DNA from 2 places in the Priestia sp. YIM B13551 genome. Region 2 is predicted to be linked to the other one. Evidence: a T-box and tRNA genes for the amino acid it is inferred to sense, from the RefSeq annotation. Region 2 holds a T-box; the other holds one or more tRNA genes.

Region 1 (8,757 bases), on a different contig from region 2:
TCAAACAAAAAAGTATTAATATTTTTGAATGCGATGGTGAGACATTTGGAAGAACGTACAGAACGTAAACAACATAAAAGAAAAAAGCAAAGAAAAAAGAAACGCTTTAGAAAGCTACTTCTTTTCTTTCTCATTCTTGTAATCGCCGCTGGTGCGTATGTGTATTATCAATACCAACAAGGGTTAGCAGAAGCAGACGGAGCTTTTGGGAAAGATGGACAATTTGATTTTAATGGTGCAAGTGCCAATTTAGATAGCATGAATGTGCTGCTTCTTGGAATTGACTCTCGAGGTGAAGAACATTCGCGTGCCGATACAATCATGATTGCTCATTATGACAAAGACAGCAATCAGCCTAAAATTGTTTCTTTGATGCGTGATTCATATGTGGATATTCCTGGACATGGCAAAAACAAATTAAATTCAGCCTATGCATTTGGCGGGCCCGAATTAATGCGTAAGACAATTAAAGAAAATTTCGGCTTAGATGTAAACTATTATGCCGTTGTTGATTTTAAAGGTTTTTCTAAAGTTGCCGATACGATTGCCCCTGAGGGAATTACGGTTACCGTGCCGCACGAAATGTCATCAGGAATTGGCATGACGCTAAAACCTGGAAAACAAACTCTTCACGGAGATAAATTACTAGGATACGTGCGATTCCGACATGATAGCCAAAGTGATTTCGGGCGCGTGAAGCGTCAACAAGAAGTGATCGGTAAATTAATGGATGAAGCTCTTCAAGTAAAGACGCTGGCGAAAGCTCCTAAGCTATGGGGAGTCATTGATCCATATGTGGATACAAATATTCCGCCAAAAACATTTATTGTGATAGGAAAAGATTTTTTAGTTGGAAATCAGCCAGATTTAAAATCTCTTCGTTTACCGGTTGAAGGTTCCTATTCAAATGAACGAATATCCGGTATTGGTGCTGTTTTAAGCATCGACCTTGAAGAAAACAAACAAGCGTTACAATCATTTTTAAATTAGGAAAAGGTGTCCATTAGCGGACACCTTTTTTATACTATTCAAAAAAACTTCTGTTTTTCCTCCCTATCCTTCAAAAAATTTTCAGCTTCGACAAAAAATGAAGCCATTTTCCTAGAAACAACCGTTTCTTTGGAGTTCTATTTTTGCTGTTACATGCGTATATGAAAGGAGAAGGACTTCTTTTTATATTTTTTAGCCAAGGAGATGAAATGATGAAATTATATGGTTTTCAAGCTGAAGAAGAGCGTTCCTTTCTTCATTCTACCTATAAAGTAAACCCATTACTTTCTCATACTGGAGATGTCAAAATCAGCTTTTTATCTTTTCAAGAAAATGATTATACCCCTCGTCAAGAAGCTACGATTCCACAGCTTCTTTTAGTCGTTCACGGGGAAGGCTGGGTAGCTGGCGATAACGGACTGAAAATTTATATCAAACAAGGTGAATCAGCATTTTGGAGAGCCGGGGAATCTTTTGAAGTCGGGAGTCTAACGGCTATGACAGGACTACTAATTGAAGGATTAGATATCGCTCCTCAAAAGCTGCTTACTTCTTTCTCACGAACAAACGCAAATTAAAAAGCCGCTGTGACGCGGCTTTTTTTATTATCTTAGTAATCGAGCGTAGCTTTCTGCACTATCTTGAATAACTTTGTCACTCAGATCACCGCCTGCTCCTTGAAATAAAAATGGAGTTTGAAACTTCATACCTGTTAAATTTGCCATAGCTTGAAAAGGAAGAAGCAGATGATTCATTGGGTAACGGTTGTATCCCCCTTCTTGATAAGCTTCTGCAGGGCCCCCTGTCGAAGTAGCTACGACAAACTCTTTTCCGTGAAGTTTAGTACCTTTGCTTCCATAAGCCCAGCCGTATGTTAAGACAACATCTTGCCACTCTTTTAAGAGTGCTGGTGAGCTGTACCAGTAAAATGGAAATTGAAAAACAATACGATCGAATTGAACAGCTAACTCCTGCTCTTTTTCTACATCAATTTTGAAATCGGGATAGTTTGCGTATAAATCATGAACGTACACATTCTCTTCTTTTTTTACTCGCTCTGCCCACGCTTTATTAATACGAGAAGATGCTAAGTTTGGATGCGCTAAAATAACCAGTGTTTTCATTTTGATACTCTCCTTCTGATATTTGTGCCTGCTTTATTCTTTTCTATTTTTATGCTTGCCTCTAACGGCTTGTTTACTCGTTCTTTGCTTTTCAGTCAGGAAATTCGTTTACATTTATAAACTACCAGTATTATCATTTTGCTTCAATAAAATTGCCTTTGTTTTTATCACCTTTAATTTTTTTATGTACCCAAAACGGCAGATAAAGGACAAGAAAGCTAAGAATCATGATTCCTTCAATCCATACTAAATACCAAGGATGAGGTCCAAGAACATCCAGCAAGGAAGCGTGCTCTGGCTTTTTCATCATGTATAAATAATTCGCCCCGAGTAAACGATTCATAGCATAGATAAAACCTCCGTACAGATTAACAGATACTACGCTTACCCATAAAGAACGAAACGTCGGCTTATATCTGCAGACAGCAATTAGCAGACAGCAAGCAAGTACCACACCGCCATGCGATACATAAAACTGCACATAGCGAAACTGGGCATACGCATAGCCGCCAAGGTCCGGGGTAATCATCGCTTGAACAGAGCTGCTGATTCCTGCGAAGTACACAAAATAAAAAAGAAGCCTGCTTTTGGTTATCAGCATAACAGCAGCCAGCAGCACGACTATATCGCTGAGCTGAAGAGGCAAGGAAGTTTCAGCGGACCACTGATGGCAGCTGATTTCCCAAGCCTGGTAGGCTGTTTCTGAAGCAATTAGAATGAGTGAAAGCAAAATGAACACAAACATCTTTTTTCGCAGCTGCTTTCGACACAAAAAAATAAATGCTCCTATGATCACGATAATAGCTAAAGTTACAAGATGTTCAACTGAAAAAAGCTGAAAGGAATGTTGTACAGGATGACACGTAAAAAATGAATTCATAAAAGCGCCTCCCTTCCATCAGAAAACAAATTCGGTACCTTTAGCTTGTTCATAAGGCCTCATTTTCATTAATGCTTCTCCCGCATTAAAAAGAGATTGAGACATAACGAAATCACGCCAATCTAAAGACGGACGAATGGAGTAAATAATCGAGTATGGATCACTTCTTGCACCGCAGTTGATTTCCATGCAAGGCTTCGCTTTCCGCGGGAGTCTTCGCGTTGCCCTCCAATCAACTGCTAGAAACAACTAAAATAAAAAGATCCGAACGATTCATCATTCAGATCTTCTTTCAACTAACATACTGTTGTCCTAGCTTTTTTCTTCGTTTTTACTCTTTAATTAATCCTTTTTTCACTAAGAATTGATGAGCAACTTCTTCAGCCGTTTTTCCTTTCGCATTTACTTGATAGTTCATTTCACGCATTTCGTCATCACTGATTTTACCGCCCAGTTGATTTAAGATTTTTTTCAGTTCAGGGTGCTCTTTTAGCGTAGCTTCACGAAGCACAGGCGCTCCTTGATACGGAGGGAAGAACTGCTGATCGTCTTTTAAGACTTTCAAACCAAACTGTTTGATTTCAGGGTCCGTTGCGTAAGCATCAAGCATGTTAATATCGCCTTTTTCTACAGCGCGATAGCGAAGCTTCGGCTCCATCGTTTTAATATTGGGGAAGGTAAGGCCATATTCTTTTTGAATGCCTACATAGCCGTCTTCACGATCTTTAAACTCAAGCGTAAATCCTGCTTTTACTTTATCTGTTGCATTTGCCAAATCTGAAATAGTTGTTAGATTATTTTCCTTGGCAAATTCCTTTGTTACGGTCAATGTGTACGTATTATTAAACTTCATTGGATCTAAATAGACAAGGCCGAATTTCTTTTGAAATCCTTCTTTTGCCTGCTTGTACACCTCTGTTTCATCTTTGCTGTCCGGCTGTTCCTTTAGATGCGTCACAATGGCTGTACCCGTATATTCAGGGTACAAATCAATTTCCTTGTTACGCAGAGCCTCAAATACAAATACCGTTTTCCCAAGCGACGAACGCAGATTTACTTTCATATCGGTTTGATCTTCAATTAATTCTTTGTACATATTAATTAAAATATCTTGTTCTGCACCAATCTTCCCTCCGATAACAAGGTCTGGTTTTGTTGCGCTCATCGCTGCAAACGGAGAAACAAGAATGAGTATTAATACGATGATCATAATAAACGAGCGTTTTTTGGACCCTTTTTTAGCTGAGTGTTCAATCGTTCGCAGAATTCCATCAAAAATAAGCGCTAATAATGCGGCTGGAATGGCTCCTAATAAAATCAAACTATTATCGCTTCGGTCAATACCAAGCAAAATTAAGCTTCCGAGTCCGCCCGCTCCGATAAGAGCCACGATTGTCGCTGTACCAATAATGAGTACCATCGCTGTGCGAATTCCGGCCATAATGACAGGAAGTGCTAGAGGAAGTTCTACTTTGATTAATCGTCTCCACGAGTTCATCCCCATGGCTTTGGATGCTTCAATTAAAGATGGGTCCACTTCTTTAATTCCGGTATATGTATTTCGTACAATAGGAAGAAGCGAATATAAAAACAGTGCAATAACCGCGGGAAAGGTTCCAATTCCGACAAGAGGAATCAGTAATCCTAATAAAGCGAGTGAAGGAATGGTTTGCAGTACGGCTGTTACGCCAATGATCGGTTCAGCAATGCGGTCATGCCTCGTTAAGTACAGTCCGAGCGGCACTGAAATTAACACGGCGATAACAAGAGCCAGTACGGAAATTTGAATGTGTTCAAGAAGAGCTTGAAACAGTGCATCTCCTCGTTGATCTAATAATGTGCTTAGTGCATTCATTACAGCGTTCCTCCTTCTTTCGTTTTATCAGAAAGAAACGCTAATAGGTTTTTGCGCGTTACAACGCCAATGCGTTTGCTCCCTTTTTTCACGGCTATTGCTTCATGGTCGTAAAGGGCGTCCATTGCCTGCTGAACAGTGGCGGTTGAAGCTAGCTCTTCAGTAGGTTCTACGTCTGGCTGTTCACTTTCTTTGACAAACATATCCAATGTCTCAAATAAAGCATTGCCTTGATTTCCAATAAATGTTTTTACAAATTCATTTTTAGGCTTTTGAATGAATTCCTCCGGGGTTCCAACTTGAACAATTTCCCCATCTTTCATCAGGCAGATACGATCTCCAAGCGTCATCGCTTCGCTCATATCATGCGTAACAAACACAAATGTTTTTTTGATTTTTTCTTTTAAGCTAATAATATCTTGCTGAAGCTGTTCGCGGCTTAACGGATCGAGGGCACTAAAGGGTTCGTCCATTAAAATAACGGGGGGATCGGCTGCGAGGGCACGTGCTACACCTACACGTTGCTGCTGGCCACCTGAGAGCTCAGACGGCTTCCGGTTTCTATATTGCTTTGGGTCTAGTCCTACCAAGGTAAGCAGTTCATCAATGCGCGTTTTGATTTTGTTTTTCTTCCAATGCTTCATCTCGGGTACAATGGCTATATTTTCAGCAATGGTCATATGAGGAAAAAGAGCAATCTGCTGCAGGACATAGCCAATGTTCCAGCGTAACTTATGTATGTTGTGGGCCGATACGAGCTTATCTTTTATGTATAGTTCTCCTTCGGTAATATCATGAAGACGGTTAATCATTTTTAAGGTGGTTGTCTTCCCACACCCACTCGGACCAATTAAAACGAAAAACTCCCCTTCTTTAATTTCTAGATTAATATTTTTCACGGCGGTCGTACCGTCTGGATATTGCTTTGACACATTCTTAAACGTAATCAAATTATCGTTCACACTCCCTGTTGAAATTTAACCCCTAGTTTCGTGTACCCAATACTTAGAGGCAATAAACATTCTTTTAAGAATATTTCTAAATATGATTCATAAGACATAGTGGAAAAGATACACATGTTTTCTCACAGCCTCCTAATAAGGCTATCAAACTGTTAAAGTTTTCACAAGGCGGGGAAGAATAATTCGGAGAATAATTTTAAAGTCAACACAAATAAAAAAACCTTCTTTCAACAAGAAAGAAGGTTTTTTTAGTATGCTAGCGACAGGGATCGAACCTGCGACCTCTTGCTTACCATGCAAGTGCTCTACCTACTGAGCTACACCAGCGTCTTGGAAAATTATATCACGTTTAAATTTATTTAGGAAGCGTTTTTTTAAATTTTTTTATTGGTATATTCTCTAATTTGCGTCTTCTGAAATTCGCACTTTCTACAAAGTTCCATATTTTATGTTAGAACTCCTTACATAAATTGTGTGAATTTTCTTTTTTTATATTACCCTTAGTAAAAGAGCTTACAAAAGAAGGGAAGAAAATAGATGGAACAACAACCAACCATGACCAAATCAAAAACGGCAACTCCCTACCCAAGAGACTGCACGTTCAGCCTGGAAGATTGGACGACGCTCGCCAAGTATTGGTACCCGGTCGCACGCTGCAGTGATGTAACAGAGAAACCAACGTCCGTAAAACTACTAGATGTAAATCTCGTTCTATACCGCACGACAAACAAAGTAGTAGCGGCTCGTGATTTATGCGTTCACCGAGGCACCCCGCTTAGCATGGGCTGGGTGGAAGATGATGAAATTGTCTGTCCTTACCACGGCTTCCGCTATGCAACGGACGGCGCATGCACGTCGATTCCAGCTCACCCTGATGCCAACATTTCTCCCCGCCTGTGTATGGCCGTCTATCCAGTTATTGAACGATTTGGATTAGTATGGACTTCCCTGACAGGAGAACAAGATAACCTGCCTTACTTCGATGCGTGGGAGGACCCTGATTTTCAGCAAATTGTTTGTCCGAGCTTTGATATCATGGGTTCGGCCGGTCGTCAAATGGAAGGCTTTTTAGACGTAGCTCATTTTGCTTGGGTGCACACGGACACATTTGGTGATCGAAACAACGCCTTTGTGCCTAAATATAAAGTAAGCGATACAGACTATGGGCTTCATGTAGAATATACCAGCACCGTGAGCAATTATTCCAAAGAACAGCAGCATTTAAATCCACCTGATTTTAAATGGCTTCGCGTCTTTGATGTTTATCCGCCGTTTACAGCTACGCTAAAAGTATACTTCCCAGAAGGCGCAGAGCTGTGGATTATGAATGCAGTCTCTCCTATTTCAGCCCGCGAAACACGTTTATTCGCACCAATCGCTCGAAACTTTGACAAAGATTCTCCCGTTGAAGGTGTGTATGACTTTAACCTTCGCGTCTTTGACGAAGACCGTGAAATGGTTGAAAACCAAAAACCTGAAGACTTGCCTTTAGACCTGCAGATGGAAGCGCATATTATGGCTGATCAAACGTCCATCGGCTACCGGAAATTATTAAAGAAAATGGGCTTAAGCTTTAGATATACAAGCTAAAAGAAATCCCCGCTGTCTCAGCGGGGATTTCTTTTTTATTTAGCAAACTGCTCGCGTCCTGCTTTTTCCTTTATCACTTCATCTTCACTTGCCGGCGTGGCGCGTTTCATAAACAATGAAAGAATTAAGGCAACCACCACTAGTACTACTGAGACGGCAAACGCATCGTTAATTCCTTGTACCATTGCCTGCATCCCAATCTGTTCTTTCATTTGAGCTGCTCCTGCTCCGCTCATTGCATCTTGAGCGAGCTCTTTTGCATGCGTAGCTGTACGGTTTGACATCACCGTTACTAAAAGAGCCGAACCAATAGCTCCCGATACTTGTTGAAGCGTGTTATTCATCGCAGTACCATGGGGATTAAAGCGCTGCGGCAACTGATTTAATCCGTTTGTCATAACCGGCATCATCACCATAGACATTCCGAACATGCGAAGCGTGTAAAGCGTAATGAGCGTTGTATACGTCGTATCAAGCTCTAAGTTACTGAAGAAATACGTCGTAACGGCTGTAATCGTTAGACCCGTTACAGCCAGTGCACGCGCTCCGAATTTATCAAATAATTTTCCGGTAATCGGTGACATCACACCCATTAGCAGCGCACCCGGAAGCATTAGTAATCCTGAATGAAGCGGAGAAATGCCTCGTACCGTTTGAACATAAATTGGCATTAGCAGCATGGCTGAGAATAATGCCATTGTGATCACCATTGAAATCGTTGATGATAAAGCAAACATTGGATATTTAAAAATGCGGAATTCAAGCATAGGTGTTTTCAGCTTGAACTGACGCGTAATAAATAAAATCAGCGCCACAGCTCCTACGATAATGGTGCCGTATACTTCCACAGAATCCCAGCCTTTATCCCCTGCTGAGCTAAACCCGTATAGAAGTCCTCCAAATCCAATCGTAGATAACACAAGTGATAGGAAATCCAAATTGATTTCCACTTTTTCTTTTTTGTCTTTTAATAGGAAGAAAGAGCCTATTAATACAATTGCCGCGATTGGCGTAACAAGGTGGAACAGCATTCTCCACTCATAGTGTTCAATTAGCCACCCTGATAATGTAGGACCAATTGCCGGAGCAAAAATCATAACTAAACCGAAAATCCCCATCGCAGCTCCGCGTTTTTCTAATGGAAAACTTGTGAGCAATACGTTCATTAAAAGCGGCATCATAATGGCTGCGCCTGATGCTTGAATAATACGAGCGGTTAACAAGACCGAAAATACGGGCGAAGCGCCGGCAAGTATTGTTCCTGCTGTAAATAAAGTCATAGCCGTTAAAAATAAGCCTCTGACAGAATAGCGCTGAATTAAAAAAGCGGTAGTTGGAATCATAATACCATTCACT
Region 2 (8,757 bases):
GCAGCTTGATGTTATTCTTAAAGAACAAATCAGGAAAAAACGGATTTTTCCGCAAAGTGGAAGCATGAATGATGAGCTTCCCTCTAAAGATAGATAAAAAATAGTTTCTACGGATTGAAGTCAACTATTTGGGTGAGCAGAAAAAGATGTATTTAATATTTTAGTATATAAATAAAAAACCTGATAATGCTTGTGCTATGTTATTTGTTCTGATTTGGGATAGTATTGGGTTTCACTTCGTTAATACCGCTTAGATAAAACAAATAAGGACTTATAGTATCTTTCTTTTTCGCCTTTATTGTTATGAAAATAAAGGTGAAAATAAGTATGAAATGTAGTCGTTAATAGTATAATAAAAAACTTTTTCAGTCCGTGTATTCTTAAGTAACTTTTCAAAAATTTAAGCATAAAGTAATTCTATACCATTGAAAAATAAAAAATTACTTCTTGACTTCTGTTAAATTTATACATTATAATCGCTTTTAACAACTAATAAACAGTATTTGGCAATGAAAAGGACACGAATTAGATGCTGTTTTCTTCGCAGAGAATAGGGCCACTGGCTGAGAGCCCTTAAGAAATCATCTAATTTACCACCTTAGAGCTATTGCAGGGAACGTGCATAACTGAAACTGCAATCGGTAAAACCGTTATCTTTTTAAGCGTAAAATACGTATGGGTATTTTACGGAATTAGGGTGGTACCACGGCCGCATTCGTCCCTTCACTAGGGATGAGTGCGGTTTTTTATGTAGAAAAAAAGAATATACAAGCAATGAAAAGGACATGAATCATTTTTGAATTTTCTTTACAGAGAGTAGGGTCACTGGCTGAGAACCCTTAGAAAACGAAATGAATTTACCACCTTGGAGCTGCGGCGGGGAATGTGTATACACTGAAACCGCAACCGGTAAAACCGTTATCTTTTTAAGCGTAAAATACGTATGGGTATTTTACGGAATTAGGGTGGTACCACGGCCGCATTCGTCCCTTTACTAGGGATGAGTGCGGTTTTTTTGTTAAATAAAAACATATTGGAGGAATGAACATGTCAAAACAAATGGAAGCAGAAAAGCGAAATCATCAAAAATTAGGTCAAGAACTGGAGCTGTTTATGTCAATAGAAGAAGCTCCTGGTATGCCATTTTTCTTACCTAACGGAATGATTATTCGAAACGAGTTAGAGAACTACTGGAAACAAAAGCATTATAAAGCAGGCTATCAAGAGATAAAAACACCCATCATGATGAAACAGGAGCTGTGGGAACAATCAGGGCACTGGGAGCACTATCATGAGAATATGTATTTTTCAAATGTTGACGAACAAAACTATGCGATTAAACCGATGAATTGTCCGGGAGCCATTTTATTGTTTAGCAGCAAGCGAAGAAGCTACCGAGAACTTCCGATTCGATACGCAGAGCTTGGATTAGTTCACCGTCACGAGCTTTCTGGGTCTTTAAACGGATTGCTAAGAGTCCGTTCATTCACACAGGACGACGCTCATTTATTCGTAGAACTCAGTCAGATCGAAGCTGAGATTAGCCGCATTCTAGCGTTTATCCATGACTTTTACTCACATTTTGGCTTCGATTACAAAGTGGAGCTATCCACACGACCTGAAAAATTCATGGGAAATATTGAAACATGGAACCAAGCAGAAAAGTCGCTTCAATCTGTGTTAAGTGAAAAAGGCTTAGACTATCAGGTGAATGAAGGAGACGGAGCTTTTTATGGGCCGAAAATCGATTTTCATATTTTAGATTCCTTAGGTCGCAGCTGGCAGTGCGGAACAGTTCAGCTTGATTTCTTAATGCCAGAGAAGTTTGACTGTATGTATATTGGAGAAGACAATAAACCTCATCGTCCCGTAATGATTCACCGCGCTATATACGGTTCCGTTGAACGATTTATGGCCATCTTGATTGAACATTACGAAGGTCAATTTCCTCTTTGGTTAGCTCCTGTTCAACTCAAACTATTGCCTATTGCACCGCCGCATGTGGAATATGCATATAAAGTGAAACACGAGCTGGAGTTAAAAGGGTATCGTGTTGAAGTAGACGATCGCATTGAAAAAATAGGGCTGAAAATTCGAGAAGCAGAAATGCAGAAAGTTCCTTATATGGCCGTGATAGGAGATAAAGAAGTGGAAAATGAATCGCTTGCTATGCGAAAGCACGGGAAGAAAAATATAGGAACAGTAAGTGTGGAAGAGGCAGCTGTACACTTGAATAAAGAAAAGAATTCAAACAGAGTTTATTGAAGCTATTTACCTTACTAAATAGAAAAATCCGATTTTTTTAAGTCGGATAGTGATTCCCTTCATCTTGTCTTACACCAAAATGAAGGGAATATTGAACTAGAAGGGTATAAGATAATATATATCAGCAGTATAACTTTTGCCTTAGACAAACGCCGGTATTTTATAAAAAAATTTATCTTATTCCATTCGAATCGTTTGTACGGGATGAAGCTGAAGCCTCATCTGATGGTTTGTTCATGTTCTGCTGATCTCGCTTTTTTTTAGAAGGAGAGTAAAAAAGAAATTTAAACATAAAGTACACTCCTAATGCTAGTAAAATACAGCCAATAAGTAAGTTAAGCATCTCTCTCCGCCCTTCATACACTTCAGTTTTCATCATTATAACACCCGGTAAGATAAAACATTCATTGTTCTGTAAATAATCTCTAGGTCAGGAATTTATATCTGAAGATAGTTAGTAAAAAAGTTATCTAAAAACACATAAAATAATTTTTTAGAATATTATTTTTATTCAAACTTATTATACATAAGCACAATGATAATCTCTTTATTTAGTTTATAAATCCAAAATAGAGCAATATTAAGAAATCGCTTACAAAAACTCTTGAAATATATATAATGATATTAGTATACTAATAGACAAGTTAGTAATTATTTCTATATAATTACTTCTGTATCTGAAGTAAAAACGCGCAGCCAAATAGGGAAAACGTCATTTTCAAGTTTTTTTAAGGGATGAGTGGCAACAGAGAGGAGAGAGTGCAATGGGAAAACTATTTAAAAAGAAGTCAATCGAGCAATTATTAGAACAAAGTCAAAACAAATCTCTAGTCAAAACATTAGGAGCATTCGATTTGACTCTTCTTGGTATTGGAGCCGTAATAGGAACAGGGGTTTTAGTATTAACAGGCTTAGTAGCTGCTAACGATGCTGGACCAGCCGTTATTTTTTCTTTTATATTGGCTTCTATTGTATGCGGTTTTGCAGCGCTGTGCTATGCGGAATTTGCTTCAACTATACCTGTATCTGGGAGTGTTTACACCTATACATATGCAACCATCGGCGAAGTGGTAGCACACTTAATGGGCTGGACGTTGCTTTCTGTCTATTTGTTAACAATGTCAGCAGTAGCAAATGGATGGTCTTCTTATTTTAACAACTTTTTAGAAGGCTTCGGTTTTTCACTGCCAAAAGAATTGATTACGATCCCTGCAAATGGAGGTCTAGTGAACCTTCCTGCTATTTGTATTACACTTCTTATTACATGGCTGCTTTCAAGAGGAACAAAAGAAAGTAAAAAAGTGAATAACTTTATGGTGCTGGTTAAATTATTTATTATCCTTCTCTTTATTATTGTAGGAGCTTTTTATGTAAAACCGTCTAATTGGACTCCTTTTATGCCTTATGGAATTGAAGGTGTTGTGACAGGGGGCGCGGCCGTATTTTTTGCTTTCTTAGGTTTTGATGCCTTATCTACATCAGCAGAAGAAGTAAAGAATCCGCAGCGCAATTTGCCCATTGGAATTATTAGTTCACTTGTGATCTGCACGATTATTTATGTAGCAGTATGCCTTGTTATGACCGGAGTTGTTTCGTACAAAGAACTGAATGTCCCAGAAGCAATGGCCTATGTTCTCCATTCAGTAGGACAAAATGCAGTGGCAGGAGTTATTGCTGCAGGAGCTGTCATTGGAATCATGGCTGTTATTTTCGCCTACATTTATGCAGCAACACGCATTTTATTCTCCATGAGCCGCGACGGCTTGCTGCCAAAAGCATTTGCTAAAACAAATGAGAAAACAGGAGTTCCGACTCTTTCTACTTGGCTAGTAGGGATTATCGGAGCGTTAATTTCAGGGTTTATTGATCTAAAAGAACTTGCGAATTTAGCAAATATCGGAGCTCTTTTAACTTTCGGCATGGTGGGCGTCAGCATTATCATCTTACGTAAAACGCACCCAACTTTAAAACGTGGATTTACAATGCCGTTTGTACCTGTTTTACCAATTTTATCTGTATTATCTTGTTTATTTTTAATGATTAATCTTCCTAAAACAACATGGCTGTATTTTAGCATATGGATTGTGCTTGGTATATTTGTATATGTCGGTTATTCTCGTAAACACAGTCGATTAACAAGTAAAGAAATGAAAAAAGTGAGTTAAAAGTAAAAAAAGAGCCTTTCAGCAAAGAAAGGCTCTTTTTTTATTTTTTGTTCGGTTGTTAGAGAATTAGGACGATTGTTCACTATGTTTTTTGCGTGTTTCCACAATAAAAAGACAAGTGCTGATAACAAAAGCCGTTCCTACAAAAATGGCGCCGACCCAAGGAAGTGAAGTAAGTCCCATATGGTTAATAATCACGCCCCCGAAAAAGGCGCCAAAAGCATTTCCTAAGTTAGCAAACGAGTGATTCGAAGTAGAAGCTAAAGCAGGTGCTTCCTGTGCTAAGTTCATAATTTTCACTTGAATACCAGGCATTACAGCAAATGCTGCTGCTCCCCAGAAAAAAAGCGTGATAATTGCTGCTGTTGGGCTTTTAACGGTAAACGTAAAAATAGTCAGCACAATACAAAGAAAAGCAAATATACCTACAACCGAAGGCATTAACTTCCAGTCTGCAAGCTTGCCTCCAACAACATTTCCGAGCGTAACGCCGCATCCATATAATACAAGTATCCACGTAACGCTATGTTCACTTACTCCTGTAACATCTTCAAGAAGCGGTGTAATGTACGTAAAAACAGTAAATAAACTGCCGCATCCTATTGCGCTTAAAAGAAGCATCACAAGAAGTTTTGGTTGAGTAAAAGCAGCAAACTGCTGTTTTAGACCCGTTAATTTGTCTTGACCAAGCTTTGGAATAAATAGAATAATACCAATAAATGCAATAATCCCCATGATCGTAATAGCCCCGAATGAAGCTCTCCAGCCTAAGTGTTGCCCAATAAATGTTCCCACAGGAACCCCGATGATATTTGCAATGGTTAAACCTGCCATCATCGTTGCGACAGCACTTGCACGTTTATGAGGTTGTACGAGACGTGAAGCAATAACAGCGCCTACTCCAAAGAAAGTACCGTGACATAATGCCGTAACTAAACGAGCTCCCATTAAAATTCCATAGCTGGGTGCAATAATAGCAATTGCATTTCCGAGAATAAATAAAAGCATAAGTAAACAAAGCAGAAGCTTTTGAGGAAGTCGATGAGTAAAAATGGTTAAAATTGGCGCGCCGATTGCTACTCCTAAAGCATAGCTTGTAATTAGCTGGCCAGCAGTCGAAATGCTAACATGAAGGTCTTCCGCAACGTTAGGCAGTATCCCCATAATAACAAATTCCGTCATTCCAATAGCAAAAGCTCCAAGAGTCAACGAGATGAGAGCAATTGGAAAGGAATCTTTCTTACTGACCTGCTCATTAGCATGCATTGTATTCATGTGTGATCACCCTTTCTGTGTATAAAATTTATATCTCCTTGAAAAGAAGTCAATTACTAATAATACTTAAGTGATGGAGCTTTGACAACCAAAAAAGATGATGTAAGCGGTATCTTTTGGGATTTCTATTTATCTTTATCATATATGAAGACAGTCGGACATAAATTTATTGACAGAATAAAGTTTAGTCCTATAAACTATTTTTAAAGTTGAATAGTTTATACCTATAAACTAAATGAATAAAGGAGAGAAAACAGTGACAAAAAGCAAATTATATCAAGCTGTAGAACTTTTTGAAGAAGTGCTGTTTGTAGGAACAGAAGTAATTCATAGAGAGATCAGCCATAACCTCTTTGAACATGTCTCTAGGCAGCAGTTTGATTTGTTAAATAGTTTAATGATTAAAGGTCCGTCTTCACCTGGCAGTCTTGCAGTCTTGCAAGGTGTTCATAAAAGTGCCATTTCGAATCGAATCAAAAAACTGCTCGAAAAAGGGCTTGTGGAGTGGGACGCTAATGAACTAGAGAGCGATAAACGTTCTAAGCTTATTAAGATTACGGCTGAAGGCGAAAAGGTAATAAATGACGGAAATGCCGCGTGTTTTAGTATCATTGAGAATTTGTTTGATGATGTAGAAGAAGAAAAAATAGATACATTTATTGAAATTCTTACAATGGCAAAAGAAAAGTTAACTACAAAAGGGGAAAGCAAAGAATGAAATTTATTGTGAAATTTAAATGGGTGATTGCGGCCTTCATTTTAGCTTTAACAGTTATATTGATGCTAACGGCACCAAATTTAACAAAGCTCGCAAGTGAAAAAGGACAGTCTCAGCTTCCCGACGATGCCGTTTCATCTAGAGCCAGCCAAATTCTAAAAAATGCCGGAGAAGACAGTAATACCATCAGCATGGTTATCAAGTTAGATAACGCATTAGATAAAGATAGTGAGAAACAAATACAGAAAATCATTGATAAGACAGAGAAAATTAAAGGTGTAAAAGATGTCACAACGCCTTTAACAGATGATCAAGATGTTCGTAATCAATTAATGTCTAAAGACAAAAAAACCGTTTTAGTTCCGGTTACTGTCAGTGGATCGGATGAAAAAGTTGAAAAAATAGCGAATCAGATTTATGATAACGTGCCAAAAGACATTACGGCATATGTAACAGGCGCATCTCTTATTAATCAGGATTTTGCACACAGTTCAGAAGAAGGGTTAAAGAAAACCGAGTTTATTACTATCTTTTTGATTTTAGGTTTGCTTTTACTCGTTTTCCGTTCAGTAGTGACGCCGTTTATTCCTATTTTAATTGTGGGAATCACATACTTAATCAGTCAATCGTTACTAGGGATTTTAGTTAAAAATGTCGATTTTCCAATTTCAACGTTCACGCAAACGTTCTTAGTAGCTATTTTGTTTGGAATTGGTACGGATTACTGCATTCTTTTACTTAATCGTTTCCGTGAAGAATTGGCAAACGGACATGATAAAGTAGAAGCCACGATCACGGCTTATCGGACAGCAGGAAGAACGCTATTTATCAGCGGAATTGCCGTATTTATTGGTTTTGCAGCCATCGGATTTGCCAAATTTGCCATTTTCCAGTCCGCTGTCGGGGTAGCAGTGGGCGTAGGTGTACTGCTAGTCATTTTATTTACTCTGCTTCCACTTTTTATGGTTACACTTGGAGAAAAATTATTTTGGCCGTCTAAAAAAGTGGCTTCTCATAGCGATAATAAGCTGTGGGGCTTTTTAGGAAAAAAGGCAGTGGCGCGACCGTTCGTGTTTGTAGTCATTACAGCCATTATTACCGTGCCTTTTATTGTAACGTACGACTCAAAAGTATCGTTTGACTCTACTGCTGAAATAAGCAGTGATTATAAATCTATAAAAGGACTAAATGCTATCAGTGATGCACTGGGAGAAGGAAAAGCGTTTCCTGTCAATGTTATTATTAAAGGAGATAAAGAGTTAACAAAGGCGGATGTTATTCCTTATTTAGGAAATATCAGCAAAGCAATTGAAAAAGTGGATCACGTGGATTCTGTTATGACTATCACACAGCCTACCGGAGAAAAGATTGATGATTTATATGTTAATTCACAGCTAGGCTCTGTATCAGACGGAATCAAAGATGCTGTTAAAGGAATCGGAGATGTACAAAAAGGATTAAGTGATGTTGAAAAAGGGCTAAATCAAATAGCTGACCAAACGGGTTCTGCTTCTAAAGAGAAATCTGGCGGGTCGCTTGCACCTGCTGCAGACGGATTAGCTCAAATTAATCAACAGCTGCAGCTTGTCAGCACACAGCTCTCTACAACAGGAAATGTGCAGCAAGCGGTCCCGCAGCTTGTTGCAATCAGTAAACAGCTTACTGCCATTCAAACCGGTCTCCAACAAGCAAATGAGAATCTTTCAGCTCAGCAAGGTCAAGTTGGAACGCTATCAGACAGTATCAATCAGTTAGCAAAAGGAGTTAAAAGTGCGAATGACGGACTGACGAAGATCTCAGATGGCTTAACAAAAGCAACAGATATGCTTGATAACATGAGTGACAGCTCAACAGTTAGAGATACGGGTATTTATCTTCCAGCAGAAGTGATGAAAGATAAAGGGTTTAAACAATCCATCGATAACTATTCTTTTGCAGATGGAAAAGGAGTTAAGCTCAGTGTAGTGCTCGATCAAAATCCATATTCTGAAGAAGCCATTTCAACCGTAAAAAATATTGAAAAAGCGGTGGCAAGCGAAGTCGTTGATACGCTGTTTGAGCATACAGAAATTGTGTACGGAGGGGTATCGAGCTCAAATGCGGATTTAAAAGATTTATCTACAACGGATCTTTCACGCACAATGGTTATTATGATGATTGGATTGTTTATTGTGCTGACCATTTTATTCCGTTCAATGATAATGCCTGTATACATGATTGCTTCACTGCTGCTTACGTATTATACAGCAATGGGAATCTCAGAGCTTCTATTCGTGGATATAATGGGGAATGACGGAATCAGCTGGGCCGTGCCATTCTTTAGTTTTGTTATTT

The links. The T-box of region 2 lies ahead of thrS (threonine--tRNA ligase). A T-box ahead of a tRNA ligase gene usually reads a tRNA of that ligase, here a tRNA-Thr.
Region 1: it has a tRNA-Thr gene. The T-box ahead of thrS (threonine--tRNA ligase) is inferred to sense a tRNA for this amino acid. The anticodon was not compared.

Annotation. Positions count from the first base shown of each region.
Region 1 covers NZ_JBHZOX010000002.1:884,884-893,640, forward strand. The annotation lists gene ACFX4N_RS14180 (LCP family protein) at 259-990, shown strand; gene ACFX4N_RS14185 (hypothetical protein) at 1,203-1,568, shown strand; gene ACFX4N_RS14190 (NAD(P)H-dependent oxidoreductase) at 1,596-2,114, opposite strand; gene ACFX4N_RS14195 (YwaF family protein) at 2,248-2,994, opposite strand; gene ACFX4N_RS14200 (ABC transporter permease/substrate-binding protein) at 3,326-4,849, opposite strand; gene ACFX4N_RS14205 (ABC transporter ATP-binding protein) at 4,849-5,799, opposite strand; tRNA gene ACFX4N_RS14210 (tRNA-Thr) at 6,066-6,138, opposite strand; gene ACFX4N_RS14215 (aromatic ring-hydroxylating oxygenase subunit alpha) at 6,349-7,401, shown strand; gene ACFX4N_RS14220 (DHA2 family efflux MFS transporter permease subunit) at 7,437-8,757, opposite strand, start outside.
Region 2 covers NZ_JBHZOX010000001.1:472,845-481,601, reverse strand. The annotation lists gene ACFX4N_RS02510 (sulfatase family protein) at 1-97, shown strand, start outside; T-box leader at 501-726, shown strand; T-box leader at 766-994, shown strand; gene thrS (threonine--tRNA ligase) at 1,048-2,265, shown strand; gene ACFX4N_RS02500 (hypothetical protein) at 2,438-2,641, opposite strand; gene ACFX4N_RS02495 (amino acid permease) at 3,030-4,430, shown strand; gene ACFX4N_RS02490 (MFS transporter) at 4,497-5,705, opposite strand; gene ACFX4N_RS02485 (MarR family winged helix-turn-helix transcriptional regulator) at 5,962-6,423, shown strand; gene ACFX4N_RS02480 (MMPL family transporter) at 6,420-8,757, shown strand, end outside.